One region of the Micromonospora sp. WMMA2032 genome, then DNA from elsewhere that is predicted to be linked to it. Evidence: riboswitches for the same ligand, from Rfam matches in the RefSeq annotation. Region 1 holds a riboswitch; each other region holds the start of a gene.

What was found. A riboswitch is a leader RNA that binds a small molecule or an ion and turns the genes downstream of it on or off. The one in region 1 is predicted to bind cyclic di-AMP.
Region 2: it holds a riboswitch for cyclic di-AMP, as region 1 does, so the genes downstream of both, CO540_RS09255 (C39 family peptidase) here and CO540_RS03125 (transglycosylase family protein) in region 1, are expected to answer to the same signal.
Region 3: it holds a riboswitch for cyclic di-AMP, as region 1 does, so the genes downstream of both, CO540_RS27060 (hypothetical protein) here and CO540_RS03125 (transglycosylase family protein) in region 1, are expected to answer to the same signal.
Region 4: it holds a riboswitch for cyclic di-AMP, as region 1 does, so the genes downstream of both, CO540_RS19365 (NlpC/P60 family protein) here and CO540_RS03125 (transglycosylase family protein) in region 1, are expected to answer to the same signal.

What each region holds. Positions count from the first base shown of each region.
Region 1 is NZ_CP024052.1:683,551-689,326, reverse strand. Features, by position in the region: gene CO540_RS03135 (M4 family metallopeptidase) at 1-2,023, shown strand, start outside; gene CO540_RS03130 (YbaB/EbfC family nucleoid-associated protein) at 2,090-2,539, opposite strand; gene CO540_RS03125 (transglycosylase family protein) at 2,711-3,334, opposite strand; cyclic di-AMP (ydaO/yuaA leader) riboswitch at 3,338-3,503, opposite strand; gene CO540_RS03120 (LLM class flavin-dependent oxidoreductase) at 3,720-5,282, shown strand; gene CO540_RS03115 (helix-turn-helix domain-containing protein) at 5,359-5,776, shown strand, end outside.
Region 2 is NZ_CP024052.1:2,144,361-2,150,136, forward strand. Features, by position in the region: gene CO540_RS09250 (hypothetical protein) at 767-1,390, shown strand; gene CO540_RS09255 (C39 family peptidase) at 1,378-2,217, opposite strand; cyclic di-AMP (ydaO/yuaA leader) riboswitch at 2,427-2,566, opposite strand; gene CO540_RS09260 (hypothetical protein) at 2,874-3,638, opposite strand; gene CO540_RS31190 (hypothetical protein) at 3,788-4,147, opposite strand; gene CO540_RS09270 (acyltransferase) at 4,227-5,411, opposite strand; gene CO540_RS09275 (polysaccharide pyruvyl transferase family protein) at 5,559-5,776, shown strand, end outside.
Region 3 is NZ_CP024052.1:5,807,154-5,812,929, reverse strand. Features, by position in the region: gene CO540_RS27070 (AAA family ATPase) at 169-2,286, shown strand; gene CO540_RS27065 (cation diffusion facilitator family transporter) at 2,363-3,277, shown strand; cyclic di-AMP (ydaO/yuaA leader) riboswitch at 3,422-3,552, shown strand; gene CO540_RS27060 (hypothetical protein) at 3,557-4,630, shown strand; gene CO540_RS27055 (DUF2269 domain-containing protein) at 4,710-5,210, shown strand; gene CO540_RS27050 (SRPBCC family protein) at 5,212-5,724, opposite strand; gene CO540_RS27045 (STAS domain-containing protein) at 5,768-5,776, opposite strand, start outside.
Region 4 is NZ_CP024052.1:4,186,641-4,192,416, forward strand. Features, by position in the region: gene CO540_RS19355 (pyridoxamine 5'-phosphate oxidase family protein) at 18-563, opposite strand; gene dcd (dCTP deaminase) at 642-1,220, shown strand; gene CO540_RS19365 (NlpC/P60 family protein) at 1,293-2,327, opposite strand; cyclic di-AMP (ydaO/yuaA leader) riboswitch at 2,341-2,478, opposite strand; gene CO540_RS19370 (N-acetylmuramoyl-L-alanine amidase) at 2,699-4,732, shown strand; gene CO540_RS19375 (C40 family peptidase) at 4,799-5,776, opposite strand, start outside.

The sequences.
Region 1 (5,776 bases):
CGCGGCCGGCGTGATCGCCGCCGGCACCGCCGCAGCCGTGCAGGCCGCCCCACCGGGCCCCGCCGCCCCCAACCCGGCGCAGGCCCGCGCGGCCGCCGCCGACTCGGCCCGCGCGCTGGTCGCGAACCGCCCCGCCTACCTCCAGGCCGGTTCCGACGACGCCTTCGTCCAGAAGCCGGTCATCTCCTCCGAGGGCACCCAGTACGTGCCCTACGAGCGCACCTACAAGGGCCTGCCGGTGGTCGGCGGCGACTTCGTGCTGGCCACCGACGCCGCCGGCAACCTGAAGTACGCCTCCGTCGCCCAGCAGCGGCCCATCGGCGCCCTCGCCACCACCCCCACGCTGACCCCGGCCGCGGGCGCGAAGAAGGCGCGCGCCCAGCTCCGGACCGTCAGCTCGGTCGAGGGCACCACACTCGTCGTCTACACGCTCGGCGCCAGCCCGACGCTGGCCTGGGAGACCACCGTGCGCGGCACGGACGCCGAGGGCCCGAGCCGCCTGACCGTCGACGTCGACGCCCGCACCGGGGCGGTGCTGCGCACGCAGGAGCACATCGTGCACGGCACCGGCACCGGCGCCTGGAACGGCCCGAGTCCGCTCTCGCTCAACACCACCAAGTCGGGCACCACGTACTCCATGAAGGACCCGACCGTCACGAATCTGAGCTGCCAGGACGCGGCGAACAACACCACGTTCAGCGGCTCCGACGACGCCTGGGGCAACGGCACCGCCACCAACAAGGAGACCGGCTGCGTCGACGCGCTGTTCGCCGCGCAGACCGAGCACAAGATGCTCAGCCAGTGGCTGGGCCGCAACGGCGCCGACGGCAACGGCGGCTACTGGCCGATCCGGGTGGGCCTGAACGACCAGAACGCCTACTACGACGGCACCCAGGTGCAGATCGGCAAGAACACCGCCGGGCAGTGGATCGGCTCGCTCGACGTGGTGGCGCACGAGATCGGCCACGGCATCGACGACCACACCCCGGGCGGCATCTCCGGCGGCGGCACCCAGGAGTTCGTGGCGGACACGTTCGGCGCGGCCACCGAGTGGTTCGCCAACGAGCCGTCCAGCTACGACGCGCCGGACTTCCTGGTCGGCGAGAAGATCAACCTGGTCGGCTCCGGCCCGATCCGCAACATGTACAACCCGTCCGCGCTCGGCGACCCGAACTGCTACTCCAGCAGCGTCCCGGGCGGCGAGGTGCACGCCTCCGCCGGCCCCGGCAACCACTGGTTCTACCTGCTGGCCAACGGCAGCAGCCCGACCAACGGGCAGCCGTCCAGCTCGACCTGCAACGGCAGCAGCGTGACCGGCCTGGGGATCCAGAAGGCCATCAAGATCATGTACAACGCGATGCTGCTGAAGACCTCGTCCTCGTCGTACCTGAAGTACCGCACCTGGACGCTGCAGGCCGCGAAGAACCTCTACCCGGGCAGCTGCGCCGAGTTCGACGCGGTCAAGGCGGCCTGGAACGCGGTCAGCGTGCCGGCCCAGTCCGGTGACCCGACGTGCGCCGGCGGCACCCCGACGCCGACGCCGACCACCACGACCACCCCGCCGTCGGGCGGCTGCTCCGGCAACAAGCTGGCCAACCCCGGCTTCGAGTCGGGCACCGTGAACTGGACCGCCTCGTCCGGCGTCATCACCACGGACAGCGGCCAGGCCGCGCACGGCGGCTCGTACAAGGCGTGGCTCGACGGCTACGGCTCGTCGCACACCGACACCCTGAGCCAGTCGGTGACCGTTCCGGCCGGCTGCCGCGCGACGCTGAGCTTCTGGCTGCACATCGACAGCGCGGAGTCGACCACGACCACCGCGTACGACAAGCTCACCGTCAAGGCCGGCAGCACCACGCTGGCGACCTACTCCAACCTGAACAAGGCCACCGGCTACGTGCAGCGATCCTTCGACGTCTCGTCGCTGGCCGGCACCACGGCGACCATCTCGTTCAGCGGCGTGGAGGACAGCTCCCTGCAGACGTCCTTCGTCGTCGACGACACCGCGGTCACCCTGAGCTGACCGTAGGGCGAGCGGCCGGTCGTCGTCCTCCGGGCGGCCGGCCGCTTCGTCGCGTCGGCAGGCCGGTCAGGCCGGGCGGCCGGCCCGGGACGCGGCGCCCCGGTCACGTGGGATCCGCGCGGCCACCTCGTGCATCGCGCGGCTGAACAGCTCCGCCTGGTCGGGCAGGCCGCCGAGGCGGGCCGCCAGGGCGTCGGCGTCGGCCCGGGCCGAGTCGCTGACCCGGGCGTCCAGCTCGGCCAGCGCGGCGTTGACGGCGGCGACGACGTGTCCGCAGAGGACCTCCAGCGGCTCGCCGGCCAGGTCCGGGTCGACGGCGACCGAGTCCAGTCGGCCACCCTGGACGGCGACCGCCCGGACGCGGCCGTCGGCCGCGGCGCCCTCGGCCCGGAGCAACTCGCCCGGCTCGCCGTCGGGGTGCACGCCGGCCCGGGACCGCATCGCCGCGAGCGCCTGCTGCGTCCGGCTCAGGAGCTCGTCGAGGCTCGCGGCGGCCGAGAACGGGTCGATGGTCATATCCGCGCTTTCTTCACGTCTTAGCCGAGCATCGTGACCATAGCAACCGGCACCGACGGAGCACGGTCACCGGCCGGCCCCGCCCGCAAGCGAGCAGGTCGGGCGCCGCGCGTCCGGCGTGTCGCGCGACCGCGAACGCCCGGCCGGAGCCCCGGCCGGGCGTTCGGCGGCTCAGCGCAGGCGCAGTCGCTGACCCGGGAAGATCAGGCCCGGATCGTCGCCGACGACAGCGCGGTTGCGCTCGTGCAGCGCCCGCCAACCCCCGGCGACGTGCGCCGCGACGGCGATGCCGGAGAGCGTGTCGCCGGAGCGCACCCGGTAGGTGCCGGCGCCGCCCCGCCCGGCCGGTCGGCCCACAGTGGACCTCGTCGTGGTGGGCCGGTCGGTGGCCTTCCTCGGCGCGGGACGGTCCGCCTTCCTCGGCGCGGCACGGTCGGCCGCCTTCTTCGGGGACGAGCCCGATCCGCCCTTGCGGCCACAGACCGGCCAGGCGCCGATGCCCTGCCCGTCCAGGACCCGCTCGGCGACGGCGATCTGCTCCGACCGGCTGGCCAGGTCCGCCCGGGCGGCGTACTTCTTCCCGCCGTGGCCGCTCCAGGTGCCGCGCGAGAACTGGAGCCCGCCGTAGTAGCCGTTGCCGGTGTTGATGTGCCAGTTGCCGCCGGACTCGCACCGCGCGACGGCGTCCCAGTTGACACCGGAGGCGCTCGCCGGGACGGCCGGAGCGAACAGGACCGCGGCGCCGGCCAGGACCACACCGACGGCGGTACGACGGGCTGCGTATGCAGTTGCCATGGGGATTCCTCCACGCCGACGAGGTGAGCTGTCGGGTTCGGGCCGAGGAGCCCGGCCGCCGCTGGCGGCTTCACCCCGAGGTGACGTGCACCGAGGAACGTTGGGTCCCCCGCTCCCGCCGAGGTTCGGTTACCGCCGGGCCGGCGGCGGGATTAGGCGTTACCGGCCCGTGGTGTCCACGACTGCGGACGCCACCGACGCTAAGGACGAATCCGGGCGATCGCCCACTTCTTGGGATGTTCGTCACCCAGGCGGGCGACCGGGCACGCGGCACGCGGCGACGTGGTAGCGGGACGTCCGGGCCGGATCCGGACGCCCCGCCCGGACGCCCCGGCCCCGGGCTACCGTGGGCGGGACCGGCAAGATCGCACGAGGAGCGGCACGGATGACCGAGCACGGACACGAGCTGGCCTTCGGCGGCTTCCTCACCCCCACCGCCGGACGGCCGGACCAGGTGGTGGCCCTCGCCTCGCTCTGCGAGCAGGTCGGGCTGGACCTGGTCACCTTCCAGGACCACCCCTACCAGCCGGGTTTCCTGGACACGTGGACGCTGATGTCGTACGTGGCCGCCGCCACCGACCGGATCGGACTGGCCGGCAACGTGCTCAACCTGCCGCTGCGCCAACCGGTGGTGCTCGCCCGCAGCGTGGCCAGCCTGGACCTGCTCACCGGCGGCCGGGTCGAGCTGGGGTTGGGCGCGGGCGCGTTCTGGGACGCGATCGAGGCGGCCGGCGGGCGGCGACTCTCCCCCGGCGCGGCGGTCGACGCGCTCGACGAGGCGATCCAGGTCATCCGGGAGGTCTGGGGCACCGACCGACGCGGGATGATCCGCGTCGCCGGGGAGCACTACCGGGTGGTCGGCGCGAAGCGCGGACCGGCGCCGGCCCATCCGGTGGGCATCTGGGTGGGCGCGTACAAGCCGCGCATGCTGCGCCTGGTCGGTCGCGCCGCGGACGGCTGGCTGCCGTCGCTGGCCTACCTGCCGAAGGGGCCCGACGAGCTGCCCGCGCTCAACGCGCTGGTCGACGAGGGCGCGCGGGCCGCCGGGCGGGACCCCGGCGAGATCCGCCGGATGCTCAACGTGACCGGCAGTTTCACCCGCGCGTCCACGGGGTTCCTGGCCGGGCCGCCGCGGCGGTGGGTGGAGGACCTGGCCGGGCTGACCCTGGAGCACGGCATCACCACCTTCGTCCTGGGCAGTGACGAGCCGCGCGCCATCCAGCTCTTCGCCCAGGAGGTGGCGCCGGCGGTCCGGGAGCTGGTCGCGGCCGAGCGCACCACGCCGGGCAGCGGCGCCCGCGCCGTGGCGCGGGAGCAGGCCGCCGGCGGCGTCCCGACCACCCTCGCGGTCACCCCCACGCCCGACCCGGGGGTACGCCTGAGCGCCCGCCGCCTCTGGGACGAGTCGACCCGTCCGACCGCCCCGCCGGCGCCGGCCGGGCACGTCTACCCGGCCCACGCGCAGGCCGCGGGGCAACATCTGGTGGACGTGCACGACCACCTGCGCCGGGAGCTGGCCCAGGTGCGGGACCTGCTGGAACAGGTCACCCGGGGCGCGGTCTCGCCGGGCGGGGCGCGGGCCGCGCTGAACGAGATGACCCTGCGGCAGAACAACTGGACGCTGGGCGCGTACTGCGCGGCGTACTGCACCGTGGTGACCCAGCACCACGGCCTGGAGGACGCCTCGGTCTTCCCGCACCTGCGCCGCGCCGACGCCGGGCTGGCGGCGGTGCTGGACCGGCTGGAGGAGGAGCACGTGGTGATCCACGGCGTGGTGGAGGGTGTCGACCGGGCGCTGGTGGAGCTGATCGGCCGGCCGGGTGACTTCACCGGGCTCCAGGAGGCGGTGGACCTGCTCACCGACACGCTGCTGTCCCATCTGTCGTACGAGGAGCACCAGATCGTCGAGCCGCTGGCCCGGCACGGCTTCTACCCCGGTCAGCTGTGACCGGCGGATATTCCCGGGCCGCGACGTGAGATAGCTGGCTTTTGTTTTCCTAAGTCAGCTCGGTAGCGTCGGTCCCATGACGGACTTCCTCGCGCAGCGCGACTCCTGGTCCACCGCCAACTGCTCGATCGCCCGGGCGCTCGAGGTGGTCGGCAACCGCACCACGCTGCTCCTGCTGCGCGAGGCGTCGTTCGGCACCCGACGCTTCGACGACTTCGCCCGCCGGGTCGGCGTGAGCGAGCCGGTCGCCGCCGCCCGCCTCAAGCAGCTCGTCGCCGACGGCCTGCTCGACCGGCGGCCCTACCGGGAGCCCGGGCAGCGCACCCGCGACGAGTACGTGCTCACCGCCAAGGGCCGCGACCTGCTGCCCGTGCTCGTCGCTCTCCGCCAGTGGGGCGACGCGTACGCCGCCGACGAGGTCGGCCCGTCCGTCCTGGTCACCCACCACGACTGCGGGGCGGACGTGCACGCCCGGCTGCGCTGCGACGCCGGGC
Region 2 (5,776 bases), 1.5 Mb from region 1:
CACCGCCTGGGCACCTTTCTCACCGCCGGGAGACGGCCACGGGCGCGGGCCGTGCTTCGTGGGCGTTGCCCGGCCTCGGACGGAACGGACTCTGGTACGGCGTGACACACCGATGGCGTTCCACTCGCGGCGTCGGCTCACGGTGGGTGGAACGGGGTGGGTGTCTACCGGACCGGGATGCACCCATGACGTTCCACCGACGGGGCTGGCGGGCGCTGGGTGGGACGCCATGGGTGTCTCCATGGCCGGGATACACCCACGGCGTTCCACCGACGGGGCTGGCGGGCGCTGGGTGGAACGTCATGGGTGTCTCCGCGGCCGGGATGCAGCCATGACGTTCCACCGACGGGGCTGGCGGCCGCTGGGTGGAACGTCACGGGTGTCTGCGGGTGTCCGGATGCACCCGTGGGCTTTCACCCGGGCGCCTGGGATGCGGTGGGGTGTCCGGTTCGGTGGTGGTGGGCGGCACCCTGGACGCGGAATCGGCGGTGGGTCGGCGGCGCTGTAGACGGGTGAACGACCGAGCAGGCAGCGAACCCCTGAGCCGCCGCCCCGCCCCCGGGGAATGACGGCAGGCCGCCGGTCGTTACACATCATCCCGGCGCCGCGACGAGGCCCCCGCCCCGCGAGCCAACCGGACATCCCCGGCCCCGTGAGCTGACCCCCAGGCTCCACGAGCGTGCCGGGTCCCCCCCCAAGACTTCTTGAGCGCCTGACGGTGCCCACACCCCCCCCGGGTGTGTTGACCCCCGAATGGAGCCCCCTCATGAACACGATCCTGCGCAAGAGCATCCTGGGTGTTGCTGGTCTGGCCTTCACCGGTGGTGTGTTCGCCGGTCCGGTCGCCGCCCACGCCGACACCGCCCATGCCGCCGCCGGCAAGCCCGTCGCGGTCGCGTCCGTGCAGGGTGAGCAGTCGACCATCACGCTGAACGACGAGCAGCTGGCCAACGCCAAGGCGATCATCGCCGCGACGAAGAAGGCCGGCCTGCCCGAGCGGGCCGCGGTCATCTCGATCGCCACCGCCCTGCAGGAGTCGAAGCTGGAGAACCTCGGGCACCTCGGCGACAAGAATGACCACGACTCGCTGGGCCTGTTCCAGCAGCGCCCGTCGAGTGGTTGGGGCACGCCGGAGCAGATCACCGACCCCGAGTACTCGACCCTGGCGTTCCTCAAGGGCCTGAAGCAGGTCGACGGCTGGGAGAAGATGCCGCTGACCGAGGCCGCGCAGACCGTCCAGGTCTCCGCCTACCCCGACGCGTACGCGCAGTGGGAGAAGCAGGCCACCGACATCGTGGCCCAGCACTGTGGACCAAGTAAGACTGAAGGCCGGCACCCCGAACACGGGGTGCCGGCCTTCGCGTGTAGCGAGAGGCGTCAGGCGGAGTAGCCGCGCGTCGCCATCCAGTTCGCCAGGTCGATGGTGGTGACCCAGTACGAGGGCAGCGACGGGTCGGCCGAGTCGGCGATCCGGACGGTCCGGCCGTCGTTCTTGTAGCCGACCACCGCGATGTAGTGGCCGCCCGGGAACGAGTGCCAGCCGCCGTTGGTGTCGGTGGCGTCGCCGGCGACGTTGGCGACGACCGCGCGGCCGTTGCTGACCGCCGTGACCACGTCGGCCTGAAGCCGGTCCATCTGGGCCGGGGTGGCCGCGCCCGGGATCATGCGGGTCCGGTACGGGTTGCCCTTGACCTGCTGGTTGAGCACACGGGTGGTGTCCTCGGCCGAGTTGGTGCCCATCTCGGTGGTGCCGAGGGCGAGGGCGAGCGTGTCCTGGCTCCGCTCGATGCCGGTGGCGCTGAGCGCGTTGCGCACCGCGGCCGGGCCGCAGTAGTAGTAGGTGGTCTGCGCCTGGTAGTCGTAGTCGAGCACCTTGCTCGCCGGCGGCTTCGGCTTGGGCTTCGGCTTGGTGTCCGGGTCAGTGGTGGCCTTGGCCGCCGGCTTCGCCGAGGGCGAGGCGGTGGGTGCGGCGCTGGGCGAGGCGCTCGGCGACGGGACGGCGATGCGGGCCTCGCCGCGGCTGGCGGCCTCGCCGAGGCGGGAGCCGAGTTCGGCGACCGCGACGGTGTTCTCCGACCGGGACGGGGTGTCGTCGGTGGCGGCGAGGGCGACACCGGTGCCGCCGGCCAACACGAGGGCGGCGGCCGAACCGGCGATGATCTGGTACGGGCGCTCGGTGGCGAGACGCCGCAGCTGACGCTTCAGGTGGTGCTTCACGGGTTCCTCCAGGGCGTGAGCGGCACACGCCGGCCCCACGCGCGGAGGACCTCACGCGCGTTCGACGGGGCGGGACGGCCGCGGGACGGAGCGCCCGGACAGCCGGGCGCACACGGGGGATCGGGTGGGCGTCGCCGTCAGGCGAGCGCCGGCACCACCGGGCCGTGGAGGTGGGGGGACGATCGGGGGGTGGTTCGCACGAGGAATGGAACTCCTTCCGTGGCCGCCGACCGGGTTAGCTGACGGATTCGGGCGGGAAGTACGCCCTACCGCGGGCCGTGGCTCGCGGATTCACCCCGGTGTTGCTGTGGGTCCCCGGTTCGTATGCACGATTAGGCGGGTCGGTGCGGCGTCGCCGTCTGCGATCGGAAACCGCACCGGACGCGCCGACACTACCGGTGGGTACGCCTCAAGCCAAGCGCTCCCACCTGCGGAAACGTCGTCCGCGACTACGGATATCGGAACAGCCGGTTACTGACTTCACTCAATGGGGACAAGGGTTCGAGCCGACATCTGAAGGCGAAAAGCGGGCATTCGACCGGCCGACGCCCCGCAATTGTCGGGTCGGCTGACCGGTTGTGCGCCGAGCGCCCGTTTCCGGGCCGCACGTGAGCGGGCTCACCGCATTCGGGTAACGATTCGGCGGAGACCGCCACTCAGCCGACCCGGGCCGGCCGCCAGCGGGCGCCGCGCACGACGGTGGGCACCCGGACGCGGGTGGCCGACGCAGCGCGGGGGGCGGGCGACGGCCGCACCGCAGCGGCCGCCGCGTAGGTCTCGGCGGCCAGCGTCCGCGCCGCGTCGGCGGCCAGTTCCGCGTCCCGCCAGGCCTGTCGCTCCCGCTCGGCGGCCGCCTCCCAGGCCGCCCGTCGGCCGTCACGGATCGTCCGGGCCAGCACGATCTCCTGCTCGGCCGGATGGCGACGCGGGTCCCACCCGTTGCGGTGGGCCAGCACGTCCGCGAGCTGCCGGGCGGTCAGGTCACCCCGCCAGTGCGCCGCCATGGCGGCGTGGTGCAGCCAGCGCTCCCGCGCCGCGTACTCGGACGGGGTGTGTGGCGTGCGCGGCGCGGGCAGCGCGGCGGCGCCGGCCAGGCGGCGGGCGGCCGCCTCCGCCTCGTCGAAGGCCACCCAGGCCCGCTTCGCCTCGTCCTGGACGGCCAGCCACCGCTCGCGTCGTCGGCGGGCGGTCTGGGCGGCTCCGGTGGCGGCCACCGCCACCTCGTCGGCGTAGCGGGCAAGGTCCGCCCGGTGCAGCGCCTCCGCGTCGACCGGATCGGGTTCGAGGTCCGCCGCGCCGTCGCGGTCGGGACGGGCGACGAGCACGGCGAGCAGGCCGAGGGCGAGCACGAGCAGGGCCGACCAGATCGCGGCGGCCTCGGGGACGGCGGTGAGGAAGTGGTGGAGAACGGTCTGCGACATGGTCGGCACCTCACGGAGAAGACGTGGCGGGAAGGTCGCACGCCGGTCGGGGCGGGGCGCGGCCGCGGAACGGGCGCCGCCGGGCCGCCGAGGCGGGTGCGGGGTGAGGTTCGGTGGGTGCGGGGACGGGCCGGGGACGGCCCGTGTGGTCAGCGGGCGGGCGGGGCCCGGGGGCCGACCGGCGCCGGGTGCCGACCGGCCGGGACCGGCTCCCGGTGGCCGGGCCGCGCGACCGCGTGCCGGGGCGCGGGCTCCGGGACGCCGGTGGAGGGGGCCGGCCGCTCGGCGACGTCGACACGCTCCGGCCGCGCGGCGACCGGCGTGCCCGTCGGGGTACGCGACGTCAGACCGACGGCCGGACCGGCCGGCGCCGGGGCGGCCGTGGCGACCCCGGCGGGCAGCGTCGTGGCGCCGAGCGAGCAGGCGACGACCACGGCCAGGCTGGCCAGCATGCGTGCCGCCCAGCGCGCCACCCACCACACGGGACAGGTGAGCGCGATCGGAAGCACGGGTACAAATTACCGCCGATCCCACCGCCGCGCACTCTCGGTCGGCGTGTCGTGACACCACCGACCAGGGTGGACGCGCTCAGTCGGGGCGGCGCCGCCCGGCGTACTCGATCGGGGTGGGGGTGCCGCCGTCGGCGGGCGACCTCGGCGCCGGCACGGACCGCGCCGGCGCGGCGGCGGCCGACGTGGGGCGGGGCCGGCGCGGGCCGAGACGCCGCATCATCGGCACCTCCACCCAGCGGTGCAGGGCGGCGGCGAGCGCCAGGTTGAGCAGCAGGAAGCCGAGCACCGCGAGCGGGCCCCGCCACCCGGGCAGTCCGGTGCCCCAGTCGCCGGTGAGCCGCAGCACGGTCACCATGACCAGCACGTGGACCAGGTAGAAGGCGAAGGAGACCTCGCCCAGCCAGACCATCGGACGGGATCGCCAGGGGGTCCACCGGCCCCGCACGTCGGCCTGCGCCGCCGCGGTGATCACCAGCAGGTACGCCACCGCGAGCAGCGCCGCCCAGAACTCGGCCCGGACCCAGAACGCGGCGACCACCCAGGTGCCGACGAAGAGCAGGCTGGCCACGGTCAGGTCGGGGCCGCGCCAGCGGTTGCGGCGCATCAGCTCGGCGGCGGCCGCGCCCATCCAGAACTCGAAGGACCGGGTGACCGGGAAGATCTGGGTGAACCACCACCGCTGCTCCTCGGGCACCAGCTGCTGCCCGGGCCACAGGGCGAGGATGAGCAGCGGCGCGGCGACCAGCACGACCCGGAGCGCCCCGGTACGGGCCCGACGCAGCCACGGCACCGCGAGCGGCAGGCACAGGTAGAAGGCCAACTCGCAGGAGAGCGACCAGCTCACGTTGTTGACGCTGTAGAAGTAGCCGCCGAACGGGATCCACGCCTGGACCAGGAAGAGGTTGCCGAGGGCGGCCAGCCGCGGCACCGGGTCGGCGAACCAGGCCGCCACGGCCAGCGCCGCCAGGAAGGTGACCACGTGGTTCGGGTAGATCTTGGCGACCCGGCGCCACAGGAACGTCCGCCCCGGCTCGCCGTCGCGGTACGACCACACCAGCACGAATCCACTGAGGATGAAGAAGAACTCGACCCCGGACAGGCCCAGGCTGAACGCCTTGTCGACCACCGCCTTGAGATGCGGCTCGGCGACGATCCGCATGGTGCCCGCGTGGAAGCCGAAGACCAGCAGCGCGGCGACCCAGCGCAACCCGGTCAGCGACGGCAGGCGCGGAGCGCGGGTGGTGGTCGGCGCACTGGTCATTCCGGGCACCCTACCCGCCGGGAGGAGCGGGGTGCCGAGGCCCGGCCGGGCCCCGGCGGGCGGCGGATAGGATTTCCGTTCCTGCCCGAGCGGGCGCCCACCCGGCCCGCCGGACACGCCGTGCCAGTACGGAAGGTGACCAACCGGATGCACCAGCGGATCCTGCTCCGCGCCCGCAAGGGCCCGTTCGACGTCCTCACGCCGGAGGAGACGTTCGCCGGCAACTGGATCGGCGACAACACGGGCAACCTGGTCTTCAGCCACGCCGCGCACAAGCTGCTGGCCACCTCCACGGCGGAGATCACCGCGACCCGCAGCCCGGCCGACCCGCGCCTCGCCGACGAGATCAACGAACGGTACGACGT
Region 3 (5,776 bases), 1.4 Mb from region 1:
CCACGCCGGGCCGCGGTGCGACGGCCCGGAAAACGGGTGGGAACGACCGGATAACGGGCAACCGCCGTGGACGCGGCCCCGGCCGGCGGCATGGCCCCGACGTCCGCGTTGCCGGCGGCCCGTACCCTCATTCAGCCCGTCGTGCCGTCCGACCCCAGGAGCACCGCGTTGACCGACCAGACCACGCTGGACCGGGAGATCGCCGCCGAGCAGCGGCATCTCGACCGGGTGTACGCCCGGCTGGCCGAACTGCGCCGGTCCGCGGCCGACGCCGAGCGGGAGGGGTACCGGCTGGCCCGGGTGGGCACCTTCGGCGCCCTGGTCGAGCGGGACGCGATGGTCTTCCACGCCGCCCAGCGGCGGCACGTGCTGGACGCCGAGCACGAGGGGCTGGTCTTCGGCCGGCTGGACCTGCGCACCGGGCAGGTGCTGCACGTGGGCCGGCTGGGCGTGCGCGCCGAGGACGCGGAGACGCTGGTGGTGGACTGGCGGGCGCCGGCCGCGGCGGCGTTCTACCAGGCCACGCCCGCCGAGCCGCGCGGCGTCGTCCGCCGGCGCACGATCCAGTCGGCCGCGGAGAAGGTCACCCGGATCGAGGACGACCTGCTCGATCCGGAGGCGGCCCCGGCGGACATGGCGGTGGTCGGCGACGGCGCGCTGCTGGCCACGCTGTCCCGGGCCACCGGCCGGGGCATGCGGGACATCGTCGCCACCATCCAGCGGGAGCAGGACGAGGCGATCCGCTCCCCCGCCGGCGGCGTCACGATCGTCTCCGGCGGCCCGGGCACCGGCAAGACGGCGGTGGCGCTGCACCGGGCCGCGTACCTGCTCTACTCCGACCGGGCCCGCTACGCCGGCGGCGGCATCCTGGTGGTCGGGCCGTCCGGCGTCTTCGTCGAGTACATCGCCTCGGTGCTGCCCTCGCTCGGCGAGGAGACGGCCACGCTGCACTCGCTGGGCTCGCTCTTCCCGGGGATGTCGGCGACCCGGACCGATCCGCCGGAGGTGGCCGCGGTGAAGGGGTCGCTGCGGATGCGCCGGGTGCTGGAGCGGGCGGTGCGGGACGCGGTGCCGGACTCCCCGGCGGAGTTGCGCCTGCTCTACCGCGGTGAGCTGCTGCGGCTGGAGCGGCCGGCGCTGGACGGCATCCGGGACCGGACGCTGACCCGGGGCGCGCGCCGCAACGAGGTGCGCCGGTCGGCGTTCGACGCGGTGCTCGCCGCGCTCTACGCGCAGGCCCGCACGCTGCGGGTGGGCCGGTTGCCGGAGCAGCCCGCGTTCGAGGACGAGATCATCGAGCGGCCGGAGTTCCGGGAGTTCCTCAAGGCCTGGTGGCCCCGGTTGCACCCGCGCCACGTGCTGGGGTGGCTCGCCCGCCCGGACCGGCTGCGCCGCTACGCCGGCGGGATCCTCTCCTCGGCCGAGATCCGGTCGCTCACCGAGGCGTACCGGTCGCTGGACGCCGACGGGCCGACCGTCGCCGACGTCGCGCTGCTGGACGAGCTGGACGCGTTGCTCGGCACTCCGGTGCGGCGGGCGAAGCCGAAGCGGGACCCCTACCAGCTGGCCGGCGGCGTCCGCGAGCTGAGCACGCACGCCGACCGGCAGCGCGCCGCCCGGGCGGCGGCCCGGGAGCGTCCGGTGGACTACCGCGACTACGCCCACGTGGTGGTGGACGAGTCGCAGGACGTCTCGCCGATGCAGTGGCGGATGATCGGGCGCCGGGGCCGGCTGGCGTCCTGGACGGTGGTCGGCGACCCGGCGCAGACCGCCTGGACCGGCGACCCGCAGGAGCTGGACCGGGCCCGCGACCAGGCGCTGGGCCGGCGTAAGCGGCACCGCTACGAGCTGACCACCAACTACCGCAACTCGGCGGAGATCTTCGCGGTGGCGGCGGCGGAGATCCGCCGGCTGTATCCGGACCTGACGCTGCCCGACGCGGTGCGTTCCACCGGCGTGCCGCCGGTCGAGCGTACGGTGCCCGCCGCCGAGCTGCCGGCGAGCACCGTCGAGGCGGCCCGGGTCCTGCTGGGCGAGGTGGAGGGCACCGTCGGCGTGATCACGCCGGTGCCGCGCCGGGACGAGGTGGCCGGCTGGCTGGACGGCCTCGGCGCCGGCCGGCTCCAGGTCGTGACCAGCCTGCAGGCCAAGGGCATGGAGTACGACGGCGTGGTGCTGGTCGCGCCGAGCGAGATCCGGGCCGACCCCGGCTCGGGGGTGCGCACGCTCTACGTCGCGTTGTCCCGGGCCACCCAGCGCCTCACCACGCTCGACCCGACCGGGTGATCCACCCTCACTTGCACACATAGCGATGTGAACATACATTGGGCCTGGCCGGGGTGCGGGAGGGAAGGGTGTGTGCGTGGGCGCAGGTCATGACCACAGCGGTGCGGTGACCAACGCGGCGCACCGCCACCGGGGCCGGCTCTGGGCGGCGTTCGCGCTGCTCACCGCCCTCATGCTGGTCGAGGCGGTGGCCGCCTTCGCGACCGGTTCGCTCGCGCTGCTCTCCGACGCCGGGCACATGTTCACCGACGTGCTCGGCATCGGCATGGCGCTGGCCGCGATCACCGCCACCCGGCGCGCCACCACCGATCCGCAGCGCACGTTCGGCCTCTACCGGCTGGAGGTCCTCGCGGCGCTGGCGAACGCGGTGCTGCTCGGCGCGGTCGCGGTCTACGTCCTGGTCGAGGCGGTACGCCGGTTCGGCGACCCGCCGGAGGTGCTGGCCGGCCCGATGCTCGTGGTGGCGGTGCTCGGCCTGCTCGCCAACGTCGGCGCCTTCGCGCTGCTGCGCTCCGGGGCGCAGGAGAGCATCAACCTGCGCGGCGCGTACCTGGAGGTGCTCGGCGACCTGCTCGGCTCGCTCGGGGTGATCGGCGCCGCGCTGGTCATCGCGGTCACCGACTGGTGGTGGGCCGATCCGCTGGTGGCCGTGGCGATCGGTCTGTTCATCCTGCCCCGCACCTGGCGGCTCGGCCGGGCGGCGGTGCGCATCCTGGTGCAGGCCGCGCCGGAACACCTCCAGGTGACCGCGGTGCACGACCGACTGGCCGCCGTGCCGGGCGTTGCGGAGGTGCACGACCTGCACGTCTGGACGCTGACCTCGGGCATGGAGGTGGCCTCGGCGCACCTGACCACCGATCCCGGCGCCGAGGTCGCCACCGTGCTGGCCGCCGCCCGGGCCGCCCTGCACGAGGACTTCTCGATCGATCACGCCACGTTGCAGATCGAACCCGGAGCGTCGGCCGGAGCGTGCGGCCCGACCGAGTGGTAATTAGGGCAAACTTAAATCTCGGCCGCTATTGTGGCGTAATGCCGGCTTTGCCGGGATCACCGCTCCGGGCCACGGAGCCGACCCCGGGCAACGCCGGTAGGCTCGGTCGCGGCCACACCGCGGGGCGCCACCCCGGCGCCGGTGGAGCGGCCGTCGCCTAATCGCCCGCAGGGCGAGCCGGGGAACCACGTACGTGGGGTGCATCCGCGTCAGCGGTAGGGATCTTCCGTCCCGAACCCGTCAGCTAACCCGGTCGGCGGTTGACGGAAGGACATGTGAATGCCCCCAGTGGCACCTGTACGACGGACGGCCGCCCGGATGGCGGCCCTGCTCGTCGCGATGCTGACCCTCGGCGTCGTGACCGTGCCGGCCTCCCCCGCCGCGGCGACGTGGTCGGCCTCCCCGACCGGCCTGCGCGCCGCCCCCGGCGGTGACGACGAGGGCGGCACGCCGGAACTGCGCGCCCAGCTCGACGCGGCCAGCAAGGGCTGGCTGGAGGCCAAGGCCGCGCTGAGCCGGTCGGTGGCCCGGCAGAAGCAGCTCACCGAGCGACTCGACGCGGTCGGCGCCGAACTGGCCGTACGCGACGCCAAGGTCGGCGAGATCGCCGAGGTGGCCTACCGCACCGGCCGGATGGGCACCGCCGCGGCCCTGCTCGGCAGCAGCAGCCCGGAGGGCTTCATGGACCGGGCGGCCGCGCTGGAGCAGGTCGCCGCGCACGAGGACCGGACGCTGCGCGACCTCATCACCACCCGGGACGAGGCGACCCGGACCCGCGCCGCGCTCGACGGCGAGATCCGGGAGCAGCGCAAGCAGGTCACGGTGATGGCCAAGCGCAAGCAGCAAGCCGAGCGAGCGCTGGAGGTGGCGAACGACCGGCCGTCCGCCGGCAGCGGCGGCGTCCGGGGCACCTCGACGGCGAACGCGACGCCGGCCAAGCGCAACTCCGACGGCTCCTGGCCGGCGGAGTCGTGCAGCGTCAACGACCCGACGCCGGCCGACGGCTGCATCACCCCGCGCACCCTGCACGCGCTGCAACAGGCCAAGGCGGCCGGCTTCACCCGGTACGTCTCCTGCCACCGGCCCAGCGGGTCCGGCGAGCACCCGAAGGGACGCGCCTGCGACTTCGCCGCCCAGAAGGACGGCTTCGGCGGGGTGGCCAGCGGCGGCGACAAGACGTACGGCAACAACCTGGCCGCGTACTTCGTGCGCAACGCCGACCCGCTCGCCGTGCTCTACGTGATCTGGTTCAAGCAGATCTGGCTGCCCAGCAGCGGCTGGAAGTCGTACAGCGGCGGCAACGGCGACCCGTCCAGCGACCACACCAACCACGTGCACCTGTCGGTCTACTGAGCACTACGCTCCCCGACGTACCCCGGGTGTCGTCGCGCGGCCCACGACGCGGGCCGCGCGACGGCCGACGATCGGTGGCATGAGACGACTCTCCCCCGCCGGACGCAAGGCGCTGCTCACCGCGCACCTGGTCACCTCGCTCGGCTGGCTCGGCGCCGACCTGGGGCTGCTCGCGCTCGGCGTGGCCGGGCTGCGCGGCGCCGACCCGGAGGTCGTCTACCCCGCGGCGGCGTTGCTGGTCACCTGGCTGTTCGCGCCGCTGAGCGTCGCGGTCTGGCTGATCGGGGTGACCAGCGCGCTGCTCACCCCGTGGGGGCTGCTGCGGTGGCGGTGGGTGCTGGTGAAGTTCGTGCTCACCACCGTGATGCTCGGGCTGGTGCTGCTCCTGCTGACGCCCCGGGTCCGGCACCTCGGCGCGCTGGCCGGCGCGGCCGACGCGCACCTGCGGATCGACCTGGTGGTGCCGCCCGCCGTCTCCACCACGCTGCTGCTCGTGGCCACCGTGCTGTCCACCTGGAAGCCGTGGGGGCGGCTGCGCCCGCCCGCCCGCCGGCCGGTCCCGGCGGGGCGGGCCGGCTGAGTCAGGCCGGCCGGCCCTCCAGGGTCGCGCCCAGACGGGCCGCGAGGCCCAGGTGGGCGGCGCGGGCCTGGCGGAACGCGTAGCCGAACAGCGGGGCCGGCGCGGTGAGAGTGATCTCCACGTCGATCCGCACCACGCCGTCGGGCTCGTCGCGCAGCCGGGTGTGGTTGCGGACCGTCGTCGCCGGCTGCTGCCGGGCCACGGTGACCACCTCGTCCTCGGTGGCGACCAGCACGTCCGCCTGGTAGGTCACCGGGAAGTGCAGCGGGCCCAGCTCCAGCCGGTCGGTGATCGCATAGCTGGCCAGCGCTCCGGGCCGCGACGGCACCTGCCGGACCCGCACGATCAGCGGATGCAGCTCGCCCTGCCGGCTCAGGTCGCCGAGCAGGGCCACCGCGTCCGCCCGGGTGCACCGGGCCTGCACGGTGTAGCTGAAGCTGTCGCTGCTCTGCAACCGATCCCCCTCGCCGTCGTGGGTCGCGACGATCGTCCCGTACCGGAGCCGGGCTGGCAACGGGTCGAAGGTCCCCAGGCCGGAGGGGGGTCGAGGGCGGCGCTCAGGCGCC
Region 4 (5,776 bases), 3.0 Mb from region 1:
TCGTTTCGGCAGGCGGCTCAGGCAGCCGGGCGGCGGGTGTCGAAGCCGTGCCGGCCGCGCCGGCCGTCCGCGGCGAGCGGGTCACGGCGTGCCGGCGTGGCGCCCCGCGGGTCGAGCCAGACCCGCATCTGCGGCCGGCCGGCGCCCGGCTGGGCCACCGGGTCGCGCCGGGTCAGCATCGCCACGTCGACGGTGAACTCGAACAGCCGCCAGTCACCCTGCGGCGCCGCCCGGGCGACCCGGGCCAGTCGGGCCACCGTGGCCGGATCGGTCACCGGACGGGCCCGGCCCGCCACGTAGGCCTCGTCGTCGCTCTCCTCCGGCGGGAAGGAGTGCAGCGCGTAGCGGCCGTCCCGCTCGAGGTCGCGGCGCTTCGGGGAGTCGATGACGAAGCACCAGAGCCCGTCGGCGGTGATCACCGGGGAGACCGGGTGCACCCGGGGGCCGCCGTCGGCGCGGACCGTGGCGAGGTAGCCGAAGCCCGGCCCGTACTGCTGCATCAGAAGGCGGATCTCGTCGGCGAGGCGGGGCTCGTCGGCGGCGAATTCGGACCAGGAAGCCATGCGGACATTCTATCGAACACGTGTACGAAGAAGTAGTGCGACACGCAGGTCACCCGTACCGGTCGCTATGGTGTTCCGATGCTGCTCTCCGACCGCGACCTGGTCTCCGAGATCAAGTCGGGCACGCTCGCGCTGGAGCCCTTCGAGCCCACGCTGGTGCAGCCGTCCAGCATCGACGTACGCCTGGACCGGTTGTTCCGGGTCTTCAACAACCATCTCTACACCCACATCGACCCGTCGGTGCAGCAGGACGACCTGACGTCGATGGTGGAGGTGCCGGAGGGCCAGCCCTTCGTGCTGCACCCGGGCGAGTTCGTGCTCGCCTCCACGCTGGAGGTCATCTCGCTGGGCGACCAGCTCGCCGGGCGGCTGGAGGGCAAGTCCAGTCTGGGCCGACTCGGCCTGCTGACCCACTCCACCGCCGGCTTCATCGACCCGGGCTTCTCCGGCCACGTCACGCTGGAGCTGTCCAACGTGGCGAACCTGCCGATCACGCTCTGGCCGGGGATGAAGATCGGTCAGCTCTGCATCTTCCGGCTCTCCTCGCCGGCCGAGCACCCGTACGGCTCGGCCGTCTACGGATCGCGTTACCAGGGCCAGCGCGGCCCGACGCCGAGCCGGTCCTGGCAGAGCTGGCGCACCTGGCCGACCCGCTGACGCCGAGCGCCGCTTGTTAAGAGGGGCCCCCTCCTATGCAGAATGCGTTAAGAGGGGGCCCTTCCTTACACCTCAGGCGGGGCGGCCGTAGCTGTTGATGTCGCCGTCGTCGACGCGCTTCATGGTGATCGGCTTGCCGGACTGGGAGGCGTGCACCACCCAGCCGTCGCCCACGTACATCCCCACGTGGTGCAGGTCGCCGTAGTAGAAGACCAGGTCACCGGCGCGCAGCTCGGACCGGCTGACCCGCTTCGTCACGTCGTGCTGCTGCCGGGCGTTGTGCGGCAGCGAGACCCCGGCCTTGGCCCAGGCGGCCATGGTCAGGCCGGAGCAGTCGAAGTGGTCCGGGCCGGCGGCCCCCCAGACGTAGATCTTGCCGATCTGGGCGCAGGCGAACTTGACCGCGACCCCGGCCGCGCCGCCGGGGTAGCCGGACGGGCAGGGCGCCGGGCGCAGCGGGCCGCCGCCGCCGTTGCCGTAGACCTTTAGACGTAGCTTCTGCAGTCGGGCGATCTCGCCGTCGATCTGCTTCTTCTTCGTCGCGAGCTGCGCCTCGGTGCGGCTCAGGTCGGCGACCATCTGGTCCAGCGGCCGCTTCTTGGCGGCCAGCTCGTCGCGCAGTTCGGCGACGGCACGCACCTGCTCCTGCTGGTGGTGCGCGAAGCGGTCGAGCAGCTCCAGGCCGCTGACCAGGTCGCCCGGCGAGCGGCTGCCCAGCAGGGCGTTGACGGTGGAGAGGTTGTCGCCCTTGTACGCGTCGGCGGCGAGCCCGCCGACCTGGCCGAGCGCCGCGTCCACCCGGGCCTGCAGCGGGGCGATCTGCCGGCCGAGCGCGTCGGCCTGCTTGCGCCGCACCGCGAGCTGCTCGCGTACGGCGTTGACCTGTTCGATGACCGGTTCGAGCTTGTTCCAGTCGCGGTCGATCTGGGCCTCGATCTCGGCGACCGAGGGTTCGGCGTGGGCCGCCGTGGCGCCGCCGGTCAGGACGACGGCGGTGCCGACCAGGGCGGCGAGGGCGGTGGTGAAGCGGGACCAGCGGGAACGCGGCGCGACGACGTGCCGGTCGATCGACCGGCTCGACGACGGCCGCGGGGCATGGAGTGCCACCGGGCGTCCGTACTCCTTCTTCCTGACCGCCTACCGGGTTAGCTGACGGATTCGGACGGGAAGGGAGCCGCCCTACCGCAGCTCCGCTGCGGATTCACCCCAGGTACCTGGTTCCCCGGCTCGCCCGTGGGCGACTCGGCGGTGTCGGACCGTCACCGACCGGGTTGGACGGTGAGACTGGCGGCCGACGATTCACCAGAGTAGGAGCCGTCGTTATCGATCCGCAACTCGGGACGCCGTGACACTCCGTACCGACACCTGGGTGAAGTTTTCTTTCATTAAGGATTACCTGCTGGAAAGGTATTGACCCTCGCGGGTCTGCGGAGTGAGGGTGGGGACGCAGTGACCCCCATCCCTGTCCAGGAGGTTCGATGCACCTCTCCACCCCGCCGTCGGGCGGACGGATACTGCTGGCCGCCGCCGTGGCGACCGCCACCGCGCTGGCCGTCACCGGCCCGGTGACCGCCGCGCCGGAGACGGCCGGACCCGCCACCGACCGGCAGCAGCAGTACGCCGCCGCGGCCACCGAGTACGGCGTGCCGCAGAACGTGCTGCTCGGCGTCTCCTATCTGGAGTCCCGCTGGGACACCCACCCGGGCCAGCCCAGCACCAGCGGCGGCTACGGCCCGATGCACCTGACCGACGCGGCGCACGTCCTCGCCACCCCGGGCAGCGCCCACGTCGACGAGGACGAGGACCCGCGCGGCGACGACTCCCGCCCGCTCACCCTCGACCCGGCCACCGCCGCCGCGCCGGCACGGGAGACCCCGCTGCCCCGCGCCTCGCTGCAGACGATCGACACCGCCGCGACGCTCACCGGGCTCGACGCGCAGACGCTGCGCACCGACCCGGCGGCGAACATCCGCGGTGGCGCGGCGCTGCTCGCGTCCTACCAGAAGGCACTGGGCGGGCCGGTCGGCGCCGGCACCGACGCGGCGGCCTGGTACGGCGCGGTGGCCCGCTACTCCGGCGCGGACACCGCCGACGCGGCGGCGGCCTTCGCCGACGAGGTCTACGACCAGCTCGGCCAGGGCGCGACCCGGACCACCGACGACGGGCAGCGGGTCACGCTGGCCGCCACCACCGCCCGGCCGGACCGGTCCCGGCTGGCCCGGCTCGGCCTGCGCCACGCGCAGCGGCCGGACGGCCTGGAGTGCCCGGTCCGGTTGGCCTGTGAGTGGATCCCCGCGCCGTACGAGCAGCTCAGCGCCGACCCGGGCGACTACGGCAACCACGACCTGGGCAACCGGCCGAAGCAGCAGAAGATCGAATACATCGTCATCCACGACACCGAGGGCTACTTCGGCCCCAGCGTCGACCTGGTCAAGCGGGCCGACTACCTGGGCTGGCACTACACGCTGCGCTCGGTGGACGGCTACGTCGCCCAGCACATCAAGGCCAAGGACGTCGGCTGGCACGCCGGCAACTGGTACGTCAACGCCAAGTCCATCGGCCTGGAGCACGAGGGCTTCGCCGGTCAGGGCACCTGGTACACCGAGGCGATGTACCGGGCCTCGGCCAAGCTGGTCCGCCACCTCGCGCTGAAGTTCGGCATCCCGCTCAACCGGCAGCACATCATCGGGCACGACAACGTGCCGGGCACCACCGCCGGCACGGTGAAGGGCATGCACTGGGACCCGGGCCCCTACTGGGACTGGTCGCACTACTTCGACCTGATGAAGGCGCCGTTCCGGAGCACCGGCACGGCCCGCACCGGGCTGGTCACCATCGACCCGGACTTCGCCACCAACCGGCCGGCGTTCGTCGGCTGCAACCAGCAGCCGCCGGGCGTCCCGACGCCCACCCCGCCGGCCGAGACCTGCCCGTCGCGCGGCTCCTCCGCGGTGGTCCTGCGGACCGCGCCGAGCGCGGACGCCCCGCTGGTCAACGACCTCGGGCTCCGCCCGGACGGCACGCCGGACACGATGTACATCTCCGACCACGGCGCCCGCGCCTCCGCCGGCCAGACGTACGCGGTGGCCGGGCGGCAGGGCGACTGGACGGCGATCTGGTACCTCGGCCAGAAGGCGTGGTTCCTCAACCCGGCGTCGGCGCCGACCGCGAAGTGGGCCACCGGCTTCGTGGTGACCCCGCGGCCCGGCAGGGCCACGATCCCGGTGTACGGCCGCGCCTACCCGGAGCAGGCCGCCTACCCGGACACCATCCCCTACCAGACCATCTCGCCGTTGCAGTACACGCTCGCGGCGGGCCAGCGGTACGCGGTCGGCGGGGTGCTGCCCGGCGAGTACTACCGCGCGGTCTCGTTCGACGGCTCGGCGCCGGGTGACCGGACCGTGGTGCGCGGCGAGAACCGCTACGTGCAGGTCCAGTTCGGTCACCGGATCATGTACGTGAACCTCGACGACGTGCTGGTCCTGCCATCGCCGATCGGCGCGCCACGGTAACGGCCCACCGACACGAGAAGGCCCCCGGTCCAGCTGGACCGGGGGCCTTTCCGTGGCGCGGACGGGTCAGCTGACCCGGACGAAGCCGGCGAGCGGTTGGGTGCTGATGCTCGACACCTGGACCGGTTTGCCGGTCCGGGGCGCGTGGACCATCACCCCGTTGCCGAGATAGAGCCCGACGTGGTGCAGGTCGCTGCCGAAGAAGACCAGGTCACCGGGTCTGGCCTCGGACCGGGAGACCCGACGGCCCTCGTTCCACTGGGCGCCGGTGAAGTGGGTCAGCGAGATGCCCGCCGCCTTGTAGGCGTACTGGGTCAGGCCGGAGCAGTCGAACGAGTTCGGGCCGGTGGCGCCCCACACGTACGGGTCGCCCACCTGGGCGCACGCCGTCTTGATCGCGGTACGCGCGGCGCTGCTCACCACGCCGTCGATGGCCGGGCAGCCCGCCGGACGGATCGAGGTCACCGGCAGCATCGCGGTCAGCCGCTTGATTTCCGCGTCGATCTGCTTCTTCTGCGTGGCCAGCTGGGCTTCCTGCTTCAGCTCGGTCTCGATCAGCTGGTCGAGCTTGCGCTTCTCCCGGTTGAACTTGTCGCGGGCCGCAAGCACACCGGCGATCTGCCTGCGCTGGTCGTCGGCGATCCGGTCGAGCATGACGAGCTGCTCGGCCAGCGTGCCCGGCTTGGTGCTCACCAGCAGCGCGCCCATCTCCTGCGACGGGCCCCGCATGTAGTAGCGGGCGGCGATGTCGCCGACCTTGTTCATGGCCAGCGTCGAGGCCAGCTCCAGCGGCACCATCTTGTTCCGCAGGTCGTCGGACTTCTTCTTGTTGACCTTGAGCAGGGAGCGGACCTTGTTGTACTGCTCGATCGTGGGCTCGAGCTTCTCCCACTGCTTGTCGATCTGGGCGTCGATCTCGTCCACCGAGGGCGCCGCGTGCGCCGGGGCCGCCAGCATCCCGGCGCCGACCGCGGCGGCCGCGACCAGGGTGAGGAGACGGCGTACCACCCGGTGGAACCCGGCCGGACGGCCGGGTCGAGCGCT